DNA from 3 places in the Mycobacterium sp. NPDC051804 genome. Region 2 is predicted to be linked to each of the others. Evidence: predicted binding sites of a transcription regulator. Region 2 holds the regulator's gene; each other region holds the start of a gene.
The links. The regulator LexA, encoded in region 2, represses DNA repair genes until DNA is damaged. The targets are predictions, from matches to a motif close to CGAACANNTGTTCG.
Positions count from the first base shown of each region.

Region 1: ACIA48_RS25495 (DUF222 domain-containing protein) is a predicted target of LexA. The motif match lies at 1,667-1,680, and genes of this name have one in related genera.
Region 3: cofD (2-phospho-L-lactate transferase) is a predicted target of LexA. The motif match lies at 2,675-2,688, and genes of this name have one in related genera.

Region 1 covers NZ_JBITCD010000006.1:542,043-547,243, forward strand. Annotated here, with positions in the region: gene ACIA48_RS25480 (DNA-deoxyinosine glycosylase) at 1-45, opposite strand, end outside; gene ACIA48_RS25485 (adenylate/guanylate cyclase domain-containing protein) at 87-1,205, shown strand; gene ACIA48_RS25490 (hypothetical protein) at 1,234-1,641, shown strand; gene ACIA48_RS25495 (DUF222 domain-containing protein) at 1,792-3,168, shown strand; gene ACIA48_RS25500 (NAD-dependent epimerase/dehydratase family protein) at 3,258-4,157, shown strand; gene ACIA48_RS25505 (heavy metal translocating P-type ATPase) at 4,158-5,201, opposite strand, start outside.
Region 2 covers NZ_JBITCD010000002.1:95,160-100,360, forward strand. Annotated here, with positions in the region: gene ACIA48_RS06070 (PhzF family phenazine biosynthesis protein) at 1-57, shown strand, start outside; gene nrdR (transcriptional regulator NrdR) at 67-537, opposite strand; gene ACIA48_RS06080 (LysM peptidoglycan-binding domain-containing protein) at 700-1,149, opposite strand; gene lexA (transcriptional repressor LexA) at 1,359-2,060, shown strand; gene ACIA48_RS06090 (hypothetical protein) at 2,057-4,117, opposite strand; gene ACIA48_RS06095 (CsbD family protein) at 4,559-4,798, shown strand; gene ACIA48_RS06100 (alpha/beta fold hydrolase) at 4,865-5,201, opposite strand, start outside.
Region 3 covers NZ_JBITCD010000004.1:747,727-752,927, reverse strand. Annotated here, with positions in the region: gene ACIA48_RS19085 (phosphomannomutase/phosphoglucomutase) at 1-1,085, opposite strand, end outside; gene ACIA48_RS19080 (DUF3499 domain-containing protein) at 1,172-1,591, opposite strand; gene ACIA48_RS19075 (metallopeptidase family protein) at 1,720-2,142, shown strand; gene ACIA48_RS19070 (WhiB family transcriptional regulator) at 2,185-2,601, opposite strand; gene cofD (2-phospho-L-lactate transferase) at 2,896-3,894, shown strand; gene ACIA48_RS19060 (coenzyme F420-0:L-glutamate ligase) at 3,894-5,201, shown strand, end outside.

The DNA.
Region 1 (5,201 bases), on a different contig from region 2:
CTCGCCGACGATCGCCGGGAGTCCATGCAGCTGTGGCGCGGCCATGGAGCCGAATATCGCACGACGCCGCGGTATACGTTGAATCGGTGGCCGAGGATTTCGACATCGAGGCATCTGGGCTGCTCGACGGTCTCGATGACAGCGCCCGTACCGCGCGCGCCGAACTGATCGAGTGGCTGCTGGATGAAGGCTTCACCGTCGATCGGATCAGGACGTCGTTCATGCCCATGTTGCTCGCGGCGCGCCGGGTCCTCGGTGATGACGGCACGTACGTGTCGGCACGCGAAACGTGCGAGAAGACCGGCATCGACCTGGAACTGCTCCAACGCCTGCAACGGGCGATGGGCTTGCCGACCGTCGACGATCCCGACGCCGCCACGCTGTTGCGCGCAGATGCCGAAGCCGCGGCGTTCGGGCAACGCTTCATCGAACTGGGCATCGAGCCCGACCAGCTCGTGCAGATCACCCGCCTTCTGGCCGACGGATTGTCGCGAGCGGCGGAGGTGATGCGGTATGCCGGTCTGGCCCAGATTCTCGAGCCGACGGCCACCGAGTTGAGCGTCGCGAAGAACTCGAAGATGCTCGTCGGCGAGGCGGAGCCGTTGCTCGGTCCGATGATCCAGGAGATGCTGCGCCTTCAGCTGCGACATCTGCTGGAGACCGAGGCCATCAGCGCATCGGAAATCGCGGAGGGACAACGAGTACCGGGCGCCCGCTTGGTGAGCATCGCCTTCGCCGACCTTGTCGGTTTCACCCGCCTCGGCGAAGTGGTGCCACCGCAGGATCTCGAACGACTCGCACATCGCCTGGCCGACCTCGCGCACGAGGCCGCGGTTCCGCCGGTGCGCTTCATCAAAACCATCGGCGACGAAGTCATGCTCGTCAGTCCCGAGCCGGTACCGCTGCTCGAGGCCGTGATGACGTTGGTGGATGCGACGGAAGGCGACGACGACTACCCGCGACTGCGGGCGGGCATGGCGACGGGCATGGCCGTCAGCCGGGCCGGCGACTGGTTCGGCAGTCCGGTGAACCTCGCCAGCCGGGTCACCGGCGCCGCCCGTCCCGGTTCGGTTCTCGTCTCGGAGTCGACGCGCGAGGCCATCGGCGACGACGAAAGATTCACCTGGTCCTTCGCGGGTGCGCGCCACCTCAAGGGCATCAAGTCGGACGTCAAGCTTTTCCGCGTCCGCCGATCAACCGACTGAGCGGTGGCCACCGGTTTACGATCCAGAGATGAATCGGGTGGTGATGGGTCTGACCTCGACGGTCGTACTGACCGCGGGAATTTCCGGTGCGGCCGTGGCGCAGGGCCAGCCGCCGCCGAACCCGGGTCCGTGCAACTTCACATTGTCGGCGCCGCAGGTGGTCCAGGTCGACGGCGTGGCGAAGGTGACCGCCACGTTGACTCCTGCCGGTTGCCTCGCGCCCTGGAAACCCAAGTACGGGGTGGCCTGCCTGTCCATCCAGGGTCAGTCCGAACGTTGCACGAACGCCAGAAATGCGGCCCCGGCGCAGGTGTATTTCGAGCCCTACACCCCAGGCACGGTCTACGAGTCGTCCGGCAGGGGTTGCAGCGCGATTTTCGACTACACGACAGACCCCAACTGTTTGTTGCTCGGACCGGTCAACGCCACTCTCTAGCTTTCGGCCTGCCCTAGGCATCATTCGAACATATGTTCGACAAAGCGGCTATTCAGGTGTAGCGTGGATCGCAAGTTCGAAAAAGAAGTTCTCCCCGGGAAGGGCAACTGAGAGCTTCACCCGCACGCATTGCTCGTGTGCGCATTCTTCGTGAAAGCTTGGGTAACCGCCTTGGACGCTATGCATTTCGACACCTTCATAAATGAGCTCATCGATGACCTCGCCCCGTCGCCCGTCCCTGAGGATGACGCCGACCGCAGCTTGTTTCATCTGCTGGATTGTCCGCGGCGGGTGGTCGATGAGCAGCCGCTGCTGGCGGTCCTGGTCGCCGCGGTCGCCGCGACCAATCTCCTCCACCATGTGATCGCACAAGCGACCGCCGCCGCCGAACGCCTCGGCATCCCCGCCCGCCAACACCTGAGATCGGGAGCCGGCTTGCTGACCAGTCTGGGAGTGGCCCCCGGGGCTGCCCACCGGGCGGTCCGCGTCGGACGTGCCGCGCATACGGTGCCTGCAGTGACCCAGCAACAGCGTCTCGGGGGACTCGGCATCGAGTTCGTAGACGCGGTCGGCCAAGGCGTCGCACGTGTGGGTGCCCGGGTGGAGCTGTCGGAGCAGGACCGGTCGAAGATCGTGACCACGTTGATGATTCAGACCACGCCGGCGAGAGTGAACGCGAAGGCCCGGCAAATTGCCATCGCAAAGACCTCGGCACAACCGCACTCGCAGCGGGAGGGGGCGGTGCCGGTCGCTGAGAACACCGACCTCAACGAGATGACCCTGATTCAGAACGACGAGGGTCGGATCGGGGCCACTCTCGACCTCGATGTGCTCACCGGCGAAGAACTGTTTGCGGCGTTGAACCCACTGTGTCGGCCCGTACCCTTGCCGGACGGATCGCCGGACCCGAGGTCAACCGGGCGGCGGCGCGCTGATGCGTTCGGTCAGCTGGTACGCACATATCTGTCCAACTCGCGGCGCCCGACTTCTGGTGGGGTGCTCCCGCACGTCACCTTGATCCGGCCTGCCGTCGCCATCACGCCAGCAGGAGTGTCGGTGGGGGTGCTCGGCGAGCAGGCCGTGGACACGCTCGGTTTCGCCGGGCCGATCACCGCCACCACCGCGGAACTCATCTGCTGTGACAGCACCGTCGAGACTGTGCTGGTCGACCAGAACTGTGCGCCGTTGGATGTGGGGCGCGGTCAACGGTTGTTCCCACCCACAATCCGCAAGGCGCTGGCAACGCGGGACCTCGGATGCGCCTTCCCCGGTTGCGGCAGACCGGTGTCGTGGTGCGACGCCCACCACATAACGCCCTGGGGCACAGGAGGAATCACCAGTGTCGACAACGGTGTGATGTTGTGTCGATGCCACCACACAGTGATCCACCACAGCGACTGGCAGGTCTACCTCGGAGCCGATCGTCACCCCTGGTTCATCCCCCCGCACAACGACACCGGCACTGAGCCGCAGCACCTGCGTTCGCATGCACGACGCACATTGACCGCCATGCCGACTGCGGCATAAGCCACCGAGACGCTCTTTGACAACTACACAGTGGAATGCCGCAGACATGCGACGGCGGTCGTTCGTCGGCGGTCGCTTACGATCAGCCGATGCGCGGTTCGAAGATCCTCATCACCGGCCCTACCGGGCAGGTCGCCGTTCCGGTCGCCAAGGCCCTTGCGGCCGACAACGAGGTGTGGGGGATTGCCCGTTTCACCGACGCCGAGGGGCGAGCCGACCTCGAGAAGTCGGGCGTTCGCTGCGAGACGGTGAACCTCGCCAGCGGCGACTTCACCGGGCTTCCGAGCGATTTCGACTACGTCATCAATCTGGCGGTGGCCAAAAGCGGCAGGTGGGACAAGGATCTCGCTGCCAACGCGGAATCGGTCGGACTCCTGATGGCGCACTGCCGCGAGGCGAAGGGTTTCCTGCACTGCTCATCGGGAGCCGTCTACGATCCGCCCGACGATGACCCCCGCTCTGAACGCACGGCGCTGGGGGACAACCACAAGCCAATGTTCCCAACGTATTCCATCTCGAAGATCGCGGGCGAAGTCGTCGTGCGCACGATGGCGCGCGCGCTTGACATGCCCAGTGTCATAGCCCGCCTCAACGTGCCTTACGGCGACAACGGAGGGTGGCCGTTCTTCCACATGGAGATGATGCTCGGTGGCTCTCCGATCCCCGTTCCGCCCGGGGGCCCGGCCCGCTACAACCTGATGCACGAGGACGACATCATCGCCACCATCCCGAAACTCTTTGAGGTGGCGTCGGTTCCGGCGACAACCGTCAACTGGGCCAGTGAGCAGTACGTCAGCATCCAGGAATGGTGCACCTTCTTGGGCTCACTCGTTGGCGCGGAGCCGACATTCGAAGAAAGCGATCAGGCGTTGCGCGGCAACCCGCTGGACGTGTCCTACATGCGCGAGCTCATCGGTCCCGCGACCGTCGACTGGAAAGACGGCCTGCGCCGCATGGCGGCCAAATTCCACCCCGAGTTGGTCGGCTGACTAGCGCGATGGCCTGAACCGGCGCAGTCGCAGGCTATTGCTGACGACGAAGACCGAGCTGAAAGCCATTGCGGCACCGGCGATCATCGGGTTGAGCAAGCCGGCCGCGGCCAATGGCAGCGCGGCGACGTTGTAGGCGAACGCCCAGAAAAGGTTGCCCTTGATCGTTGCGAGCGTCCGGCGCGACAACCGGATCGCGTCCGGAACAGTGCGAAGATCATTGCGGACGAGCGTCAGATCGCTCGCTTCGATCGCCACGTCCGCGCCGCTGCCCATCGCCAGGCCCAGGTCGGCCTGGGCAAGCGCGGCCGCATCGTTGACCCCGTCACCCACCATCGCCACGATTTTTCCGTCGGCCTGCAGGCGCTTGACGACGTCGACCTTCTCGGTGGGCAGTACCCCGGCGATCACCTCGTCGATTCCCACCTGTGCCGCCACCGTGCGGGCAGTCGCTTCGTTGTCGCCCGTGAGCAGGATCGGCGTAAGTCCCAGAGCGCGAAGCTCTTCGACGGCCTCTGTTGACGTCGGTTTCATCGCATCGGCGACCACCAGCACACCCAAGGCGGTCCCGTCCCGGCCGACGGCAACCGCCGTCTGACCCTTGGATTCCGCCAGGCGGATGGACTCGGCAAGCTTGGATGGCACCTGCGTGAACAGCCGCGCTCGTCCTACTGTCACGTCGTCGCGGTCGACGATCCCTCGAACACCGAGCCCACGTAGATTCGTGAAGTCCACTGCCGCAGGCAATTCGCCGACCTTCTCGCGCGCACCGGTCGCGATGGCCTTCGCGATCGGATGTTCGGATGACTCCTCGAGCGCGCCCGCGAGCCGCAGGATCTCCGCCGTGCGCTCACCCTCGGCGGCGATCACGTCGACCAACGTCATCATCCCGGTGGTCACCGTGCCCGTCTTGTCCAACAAGATGGTGTCGACCTCGTCTGTCGACTCCAGCACCTCCGGGCCCTTGATCAGTATGCCCAGCTGCGCACCACGACCTGTGCCGACCATCAATGCCGTCGGCGTCGCGAGGCCCAGCGCGCAGGG
Region 2 (5,201 bases):
GGCTGGGTGCGGGTCGCGGGGCGCGTCGTCAGCGACGGCACGAAACAGATCGACTGAGGCGCCAGTTCAGCTCTGGGCCGGCTGCGGAGACTTCTGGTGCTCGCGCAGCTCCTCGATGGCCCGCTCGAAGTCTTCTGCCGACGTGAATCCGCGGTATACCGAGGCGAAGCGCAGATAGGCGACCTCGTCGAGGTCACGGAGTGGGCCCAGGATAGCCAGACCCACCTCATTGCTGGGGACTTCGGGCGAGCCCGTGGCGCGCACGGCGTCCTCCACCTGCTGGGCGAGCAGGTTCAACGCGTCATCATCAACCGCGCGGCCCTGGCAGGCGCGGCGCACGCCCTTGACGACCTTCTCCCGGCTGAACGGTTCGGTGACCCCGCTGCGCTTGACCACCGCGAGCACCGCAGTCTCGACCGTCGTAAAGCGACGACCACATTCAGGACATGATCTGCGGCGGCGAATCGCCTGGCCTTCGTCGGTTTCCCGCGAGTCGACCACTCGGGAATCGGGATGACGACAGAACGGACAGTGCATCACCGCTCCTTCGCCGCACCACCAGACAACCAACTCGAACGCCTCTGAGCGTACCTGCGTGGCAGTTCGCGAGCCCAGGTTCGTGTTGATTGGGACATATCCGGTAGCTGTCCCGCCGAATGCCTTTGTGCGGCCGACATTTTCACCGCTCACAATGCACCGTCAGCTGATCGGCGCGATCAGCGTCTGGCCGGCGTGGATCGCCACAGTGTCGAGCTGGTTGAGTTCGCGGATCCGGTCGACGACGCGGCTCACCGGCGCGTCAGGTGCCACCCGGCCCGCCACCTGCTGCAGCGTCTCGCCCGTCTGCACCTGGACCACTGCGAGCCGATCCGGCACGGGGGCCGATTCGCCGACGACACCGCCGAACTGCGCCACCAATCCGAGCCACACGGTGATACCTGCGGCGACCATCGCCAGCAGGACTGTGGTGACCGGGGTGATGGGCCGGCGCCGGTGCGAAGCGCGCGAGACGAGGACGCCGGAGCTGCGGTACCGCATCGGTGCGCCGCCGGGCCGCCGCGACTGCGGCCGACGCCGTGCTCCGGTCGGCCGGTTCACCGGCCTGACCACCGATGTTGCCTGGATTTCCCGTGTGTCGAGAATGGTCATCTGTCTGCCTTCCGGTACAAGGTCGTTCGCTCTTGTGTTCGAACATACTCGCTCAGGTGTTCGATTAATAGAACATGTGATCGAACTGTTGCCAAACGATATCGGCACCCACCGACAAGTCCCGGCGAGCGGACCTGCGACCTCGCGGTCGTGCGACACGCCTCGAACACATGTTTGATTAATCGTCGGTCACGGGCTACCTTTGCGCCATGGACTCCAGCAGCGATACCCCGGGTGGCACGGACGGCACCGGCGGGCGCGGCGGGCTCGATACGGGGCTCACCGAGCGTCAACGCACCATCCTTGACGTGATCCGCGCTTCGGTGACCAGTCGCGGCTATCCCCCGAGCATCAGAGAAATCGGCGATGCGGTCGGACTGACGTCGACCTCGTCGGTGGCCCATCAATTGCGCACATTGGAACGCAAGGGCTATCTGCGCCGCGATCCCAACCGGCCGCGCGCCGTGGACGTGCGCGGTGCCGACAGCGGCGCCTCGATCATCGCCACCGACGTCGCGGGCTCGGACGCCCTGCCGGAACCGACATTCGTACCGGTGCTGGGCCGTATCGCCGCGGGTGGGCCCATCCTGGCCGAAGAGGCCGTCGAGGACGTCTTCCCACTACCGCGCGAGCTGGTCGGCGAGGGCTCGCTGTTCCTGCTCAAAGTGGTCGGCGACTCCATGGTCGACGCAGCGATCTGCGACGGCGACTGGGTGGTCGTTCGTCAGCAGAACGTCGCCGACAACGGTGACATCGTCGCCGCGATGATCGACGGCGAAGCGACGGTGAAGACGTTCAAGCGCACGCGCGGTCAGGTGTGGCTGATGCCGCACAATCCAGCGTTCGATCCGATTCCCGGCAACGATGCTGCCGTGCTGGGCAAGGTCGTGACGGTGATCCGCAAGATCTAGCGGGCCTCAGCGTCGGTGACGAAGCCGTTCACCCGCGCGAGTTCCTCACTCGCGAACCAGATTTCAGCGCTGGCATCGTCGTACGACGGACTGCCGGGCGCCCAGTACACACCTGACTTCGTATTCGCCTTGATCGGATAGCCCTCCGGCGCCTCGTTCGGGTCGTCCAGCGGCACCAGGAAGGCCACGTGTTGTGTCGGCGGTTCGTCGTCGATCTCGATCCGGGCATGGCGTCCGGTATCGGTGAACGGATCGCGCTTGACCGCTGCGGCCGCCGCGGCTGCGGCGATGGCCGCCTCGGCGGTTTGTATGCGAGTCGGCGCGGTGTCGACCGCGTCCGGGTCGTCGTCCTCGCCGGACTCGTCCGGCTCTTCCAGATTGGCCGGCTCGTCCTCGGAGGCGGGCGGCTCGCCCATCTCTACCGGGCTCTCCGAACTGCCCTCTGAAATGCTCGATACCGGCGATGGCAGACCCCAAAGATCTTCATCTTTGGGCGCAACGTCCGGCGTCAGATCATCGCTGCCGCGCGGGATCGAGCCCAATCCCCCGCTGGTATACCGATCGCCGAACATCGCCGCGGCGTACTCGTCGTCAGTGGTCGCCCGATCAGGGGCGCCTGCCGTGCCGTACGTGGCATCGGCGTCGCCGCTGAACCGGACGTCCTGCATCGCATACGAATCGTCGGGCGCGAAAGGATCTTCTTTCCTGCGCCGGCGCAGCATCAGTGCGAGCACGACCCCACCGATCAGAATGACCACCGGCACGAGCGCCAGCAGCCACCACAAGCTCGGTTTGAACCACTTGTCGCCCTTGGAATCTGAGGCCTGCGGGTTGCTCGGCGCCTCGTCACGCGGCTTCTGTCCCGGCACGTCGAGACCGGACAACTCAGACGCCAGATTCGCCGGTTCAGTGCTGAAGGTGTTCTTCGCGCCGTCCCATGAGATGACACCCCCGGTGAAGCGCTGCGTGACGACGTCGCCGGCCTCGGTCTGATCGGCCATCGGCGCACCCAACGTGCCCTTCGCACCGTCAAGTCGCTCCCAGGCCGCTGCCATCGCGCCCCGCACGATCACCGCGCCGTGGTCCGGCGTCCAGAAGATGACCGGCTTGTCGTCCGCCGCAAAGCTGGACATGCGGCTTGCGGTGGCCAGACCACCGTCGACCTCGCTGGTGATCGGGAACCCGAGATCCCCTTCCGGCCCGCCCACACTCTCGTACTTGGCCAACACCTGCCCGGTCACGACGTTCGCACCGGTGGCGGGCGTGTAGAAGATCGCGCCACCGGCAAAGTTCTGCCTCAGTCCGTCCTTGCCGACCGAGTACGGCGCACCGTCAGACGCGCCCAGCGGACCCATCGGCCCTCCGGCGGCACGCCGCGCGGCGTTGATCGCCGCAGCGGGATCGTCAGGAACTTGGAGGTCACCCAACTCTGCCGCCAACTCCGGCGGCACTGTCGTGAAGGTCTTCTTCCGGATGTCGTACGACAGCTCACCGCCGGTGAACGCCTGGGAGACGACGTCACCCTTGTAGACCTCGTCCTCGGCCGGCACCCCTAGTGTCCCCGCTGAGCCACCCAGCTTGTCCCAGGCCGCGTTGATCGGTCCACGGACCACACGTGCGCCGGTCGCGGGCGTAAAGAAGATCACCGGCTTGTCGGACGCACTGAACGTGGTGTTGCGGCTGTCGGGGGCCCGTCCTGGTCCCTCGTCGATGGTGGGGAATCCCAGGTCGCCATCGGCGGGGCCACCGAGAGACTCGTACTTCTCCAAAATTGCGCCCTGCATGATGCGGGCACCCGTTTCCGGGGTGAAAAAGATCTTGCCGCCAGCGAAGTTCTGGCCGAAACCCGAGCCGGCCGGGTAGACGTCGCCGTTCCTGGGCCCGAGTGTGCCGCCATCACCGCCGCTGGCCTCCCACGCAGCGGTGATCGCGGCGTTCGCATCGGCCTCCGGCTGCGCCGCTGCAACGGGTGCGAGCAATACAGCCATCGTCACTGCCAGCAAACTGATTGCGAGTCGATTGCGCACCATTCGGCGCCGACTCTGCTGCCCGATCATTGACCCTCCCGCAGTCGGCGCAAATTCCACGAAAAGCATCGCGCCCGTCCACTTTCCGTCAGATGACGTTAATAACCAAGGAACACACGCAAACTCTGGCAGAGAAAATACCCCGGCGAGGTGCAAAAGCTCCGCATCTTGCGCTGCGAAGCGCCGAATAGAATTGTCCGACGACCGGATACGAGAACTTCGGTGTGGAATGAAATCGCGACTTTCTGCGCGAGGGGTTCCCAGTTCATTGCAAACGAAATTGCCGGTCACGGTGCGCGGCGATCGGGTTCGATTCGACGTTCGTGAGTTCCGTTGCCGCGGCGGCTATGCCGAAGCCGGCCGACTCCACACCGCAATGTGACGTGAGCCACGGTGTAGCCGTGCGGGTTTAGCAAAGCGGCGTTTGGGGGCACTCATGGGCCACCTGACCCTCAGCAAGGAGGACAACGAATGTCGGACAAAAACAGCGGACCCGAAGAAGCCATCAAGGGCGTCGTCGAAGGCGTGAAGGGCAAGGTCAAAGAGGTTGCAGGCGCGGTCGCCGGGCGTGACGACCTGTACCGCGAAGGGCAGGCCCAGCAGGACAAGGCCGACGCGCAACGCAACGCCGCCCAGAAGGAAGCCGAAGCCGAGGCCGCCCGCGGTGCAGCCAAGGCAGCCGAGAAGCGGCAAGAGGCTGAGCAGAACTAGCTCGCTCCACATCAACTCACCGAGGGGTCCCCGAGTTCTCATGAGTTCGGGGACCTTTCGGCTGCTTCAAGCCAATGCTGTGAGCACCTCGTTCCCGAGTTCTTTCGGACAGTCGACCGTCAGCATGTGGTTGGCGCCGGGTAAGAGATGCGTTCGTACGTCGGGGATCAGCCGTTGCGCCCTGGCAATCGCGGCGTGCGGACCGCCGCGGTAAATGACTTCGCGATCTCCGATCAGAACCGTTGTCGGCACCGCGATCCGCCTCAGGTTGTCGTCGGAGAGCACCGTCGGTGGCGTCAGCCCGGTGGGCACGGGTTTGTTGGAAAGCAGCGCGGTGACGATCAGATCCGCCGCCGGATCGGTGTGCACATCTGGCGTGCTCGACAACCACTGCACGAAACCG
Region 3 (5,201 bases), on a different contig from region 2:
ACGTGCAATGCGGCCAGCATGCCGGAGTCGGCGCCCCAGAAATCGCGGAAATAGTAGTGCGCCGAATGCTCCCCGCCGAAGATCGCACCGGTCTCGGCCATCAGCGCCTTGATGTAGGAGTGCCCGACGCGCGAGCGCACGGGAGTGCCGCCTCGTTCCACCACGAGTTCAGGGACGGCCCTCGAGGTGATCAGGTTGTGAATTACCGTCGCGCCGATCTCACGACCGAGTTCGCGCGCGGCGACCAACGCGGTCACGGCTGACGGAGAGACCGGCCGGCCCAGCTCGTCGACGACGAAACACCGGTCGGCGTCGCCGTCGAACGCCAGCCCGATGTCGGCGCCGGTCTCCAGCACGTGCGCCTGCAGGTCGACGAGGTTGGCCGGGTCCAGCGGGTTGGCTTCGTGGTTGGGGAAGGTGCCGTCGAGTTCGAAGAACAACGGGGCGAGCGTGATTGCCGGGATCTCGCCCAGCACAGCGGGAGCCGTGTGGCCCGCCATCCCGTTGCCCGCGTCGACGGCGACCTTCAGCGGCCGCAGCCCGGCCAGGCTGACAAGTGACCGCAGGAAGTCGCCATAGTCGGCCAGCACGTCGCGGTCCGACTTCGAGCCGGAGGGCCCGTCGTGCGCTGGCACTCCGGCGATGACGTCCTCGCTGATCGTCGTGAGTCCGGTGTCCTTACCGACCGGCTTCGCGCCGGCGCGGCACAGCTTGATGCCGTTGTAGGCGGCCGGGTTGTGGCTCGCGGTGAACATCGCCCCGGGGCATTCCAGCAGGCCCGAGGCGAAGTACAGCTGATCGGTGGAAGCCAGGCCGACGCGCACCACATCGAGACCTTGCGCGACGACACCCTCGGCGAAGGCTTCCGACAGAGCGGGTGAGCTGTCTCGCATGTCGTGGCCGATGACAACCTGAGTGGCGTTCTCATCGCGCATCAGCCGGGCGAACGCGCCACCGACGTCGTGGACGAAATCTTCATCGAGTTCTTTGCCGACCAGGCCACGAACGTCATACGCCTTGATGACGCGCTGGACAGCCGCAGAGGAACGAGGCTGCGATGAGCGCTTGCGCGAAGAGCGCGTCAAGATAACTCCTTGTGACGTGGACTACTTGCGTCAGCCTAACCGTCGAATGAAAGAGGCATGTCCGCTAGTCCTCGCCGAGTGCCCGGCTATTCGGGAGGGTCAGGCAGCACCCGCAGGTGGCCCCGCCGGCGTCCGTTGGACTCGGACCTGCGGGCCGGCGGCGCCATCAGCGCGCCGCCGGGGACACCGGTGACCGGATCCGAAAACCCTGCGGCCACTCCGTTGATCGGCGGCGCCATATCGCGCCCTTCGCGGACCGCGTCGGCAAGCGCCACCAGGTCGTCCTCGTCAGGGTGCGACGGCAGCGGACCCGCGTGGCGAACCAGCTCCCAGCCGCGCGGTGCGGTGATCCGGCTGGCGTGCAGCACGCACAGATCCCAAGAGTGGGGCTCGGACACCGTAGCCAGCGGGCCGACGACTGCCGTGGAGTCGGAGTAGACAAATGTCAGCGTCGCGACCGCATAGTGGGGGCACCCGGGCCGGCAGCAGCGACGGGGAACGTTCACAGCGAGAGGTTATCGTGCGCAAACGGCGCAAGCCGCCGGACACGCGCGCCATCGGAGCGTCGATCTTCAACCGTTACGATCTGTCCGTGGCCGAACGCGGACACCAGCGATCACGCCGCGGCCGCGAAATGCGCGGGCCGCTCCTTCCGCCGACCGTGCCTGGTTGGCGCAGCCGCGCCGAGCTGTTCGACATGGCCGTGCTGGAGGCCTATGAGCCAATCGAACGCCGGTGGCAGGATCGGTTGTCGACGCTGGACATCGCTGTCGACGAAATACCGCGCATCGCGGCCAAGGATCCCGAAAGTGTGCAATGGCCACCCGAGGTCATCGCTGACGGGCCGGTCGCGCTAGCCCGTCTGATCCCGGCAGGCGTCGATGTCCGCGGGAACGCCACCAGAGCGCGAATCATGTTGTTCCGCAAGCCGATTGAGCGACGGGCGAAAGACACCGTCGAACTTTCGGAATTGTTGCATGAAGTCCTCGTGGCGCAGGTGGCCACTTATCTGGGCGTCGAACCCTCCGTTATCGACCCCACGATCGAGAACGAGTAGACAACCCGCCTAAATCGCGACTAGTGCTTGCGCGAAGAAGCGTTAAATCACGCCGCGCTTGAGGCGACGGCGCTCACGCTCGGACAGCCCGCCCCAGATGCCGAAGCGTTCATCATGAGCCAGCGCGTAGTCGAGGCACGCGTCACGCACCTCGCAGCCCTGGCAGATGCGCTTGGCCTCACGGGTCGAGCCGCCCTTTTCAGGGAAGAATGCCTCGGGATCGGTTTGTGCACACAAAGCCTTCTCTTGCCAGAGGTCGTCCTCCGGCGTCAGCATTGCCGGCATTGCCGGGATTGCCGACGGCACATCAATCGGGGCGGGCACCAGACTTAACTGGGGACGCCGTGGCGTCTCGAACGGTGCCGGTCCGGTATTGGTGTGCGGCGCGCTGTCCACTGAGCCAAGTAGCCGGTCGTCGAACCGGACCACATGATCGAAATCGCTGTACTCAAAAGACATTTTCCGCCTCCTCACCTGATGTCGTAGATCCGTAACTTGAGCCCCACTATTTTCTGTGCGGCCATCTCAGATTCGAACATATGATCGAATCTCGGTCTGCGACACCGAAACCGGCCGGCCAACCGCGAAATGACACTGGTGTGATTACACACGCGCTAGCAGCCGTGGTCAAGCTTTGGAACAGAAATTCATACCATTCCGTGACCCGGATTCGGCGCGTCGGAATATCGGCGTGTCTGTCACACCGTCGGCCACGTGCCTTCGCCGGGGCGCGACGGCCTAATGTCGGTCACTGTGAAGGTCACCGTTCTGGTCGGCGGCGTAGGCGGCGCCCGCTTCCTGCTGGGCGTACAGCACCTGTTGGGGTTGGGCCAGTTCCAGGATTCCGGGAGCACGTCCGCCCACGAGTTGACCGCCGTCGTCAACGTCGGTGACGACGCGTGGATGTTCGGTGTGCGGATCTGCCCGGACCTCGATACCTGCATGTACACCTTAGGTGGAGGGATTGACCCCGACCGCGGTTGGGGCCATCGCAACGAAACCTGGCATGCCAAGGAAGAACTCGCCGCTTACGGTGTGCAGCCCGCCTGGTTCGGCCTCGGCGACCGCGACCTCGCCACGCACCTCGTGCGCAGCCAGATGTTGCGGGCCGGATATCCGCTGTCACAGGTGACCGAAGCGTTATGTGGCCGTTGGTCACCCGGTGCACGATTGTTACCCGCGAGCGACGACCGCAGCGAAACCCATGTCGTCATCAGCGATCCCGAGGACGGCGAGAAGAAGGCGATTCACTTCCAGGAGTGGTGGGTGCGTTACCGCGCGCAGGTTCAGACCCATAGCTTCGCGTTCGTCGGGGCCGAGACAGCGTCCGCCGGCCCCGGCGTCGTCGAGGCGATCGAGACCGCCGACGTCGTACTGGTGGCCCCCTCCAATCCGGTCGTGAGCGTCGGATCGATCCTGAACATTGCCGGCATTCGCGGCGCACTGCGTACGACGGCGGCGCGGGTCATTGGCTACTCCCCCATCATCGGCGGTAAGCCGTTGCGCGGCATGGCCGACGAATGCCTGTCGGTCATCGGTGTGGACAGCACCTCAGAAGCGGTCGGCATCCACTACGGGGCCCGCAGCGGCACCGGCATCCTCGACGGATGGCTGATCCACGAGGGAGATCACGCCGAGATCGACGGAGTCGAGGTGCGGACCGTGCCACTGTTGATGAAGGATCCGGCGACGACAGCAGAAATGGTGCTCGCCGGTCTGGATCTCGCCGGGCTCAAGGTGGATCCACGGTAATGACCGAGCACGGATCCGCGGCAGCCGTCGAAATACTTCCTGTGCCAGGGTTGCCCGAATTCCGCCCCGGCGACGATCTCGCCGCGGCAATCGCCGCAGCCACACCATGGCTTCGAGACGACGACATCCTCGTCGTAACCAGCAAGGTGATGTCCAAGTGCGAGGGACGCATCGTCGATGCGCCCATCGATGCCGAAGAACGAGACACCCTGCGGCGCAGACTGATCGACGCCGAGGCCGTGCGGGTTTTGGCACGCAAGGGTAAGACACTGATCACCGAGAACGCTATCGGTCTGGTACAGGCGGCCGCCGGAGTGGACGGTTCCAACGTCGACTCAGCGGAACTCGCTTTGCTACCAAAGGATCCCGATGGCAGTGCTGCCGCGCTGCGCGACGGCCTACGCGACCGCCTCGGGGTCACCGTGGGGGTGGTGGTCACCGACACCATGGGGCGTGCATGGCGCAACGGGCAGACTGACGTTGCGATTGGCGCTGCGGGACTGCGGGTGCTGCACGGTTATGAAGGGTCGCAGGACCGGCACGGCAACGAGCTGATTGTCACCGAGATCGCGGTCGCCGACGAGATAGCCGCGGCCGCAGATCTCGTGAAGGGCAAACTGACGGACATTCCCGTCGCCGTGGTGCGCGGGCTTACCCTGCCGGACGACGGATCCAAGGCCCGTGACCTGGTGCGTGCCGGCGAGGACGATCTGTTCTGGCTGGGCACCGAGGAGGCCATCGCGCTCGGCCGCACCCAGGCCCAGTTGTTACGGCGGTCGGTGCGCACCTTCAGCGATGAACACGTGGCCCCCGAGCTGATCGAAGCCGCGATCGCCGAAGCGCTCACCGCCCCCGCGCCCCATCACACGCGGCCGGTCCGGTTTGTGTGGATACAGGATCCGCACAAGCGGTTGGCTCTACTGGACCGGATGAAGGCGAAGTGGCGTACGGACCTCACCGGCGACGGCCGTCCGGCCGATGCCGTCGAGCGCCGTGTCCGTCGCGGCCAGATCCTCTATGACGCACCTGAACTCGTCATCCCCTTCATGGTGCCCGACGGTGCGCACGATTACCCCGACGCCGAACGTACCGCGGCTGAGCACACGATGTTCACCGTCGCGGCCGGGGCAGCCGTTCAGGCCCTGCTCGTCGCACTGGCGGTCCGCGGTGTCGGCAGCTGCTGGATCGGGTCCACCATCTTTGCCGCCGAACTGGTGCGCGACGAGCTCGACCTGCCCGCCGATTGGGAACCTTTGGGCGCCATCGCGATCGGCTTTCCGCCCGAGGAGTCGGGACCACGCGATCCG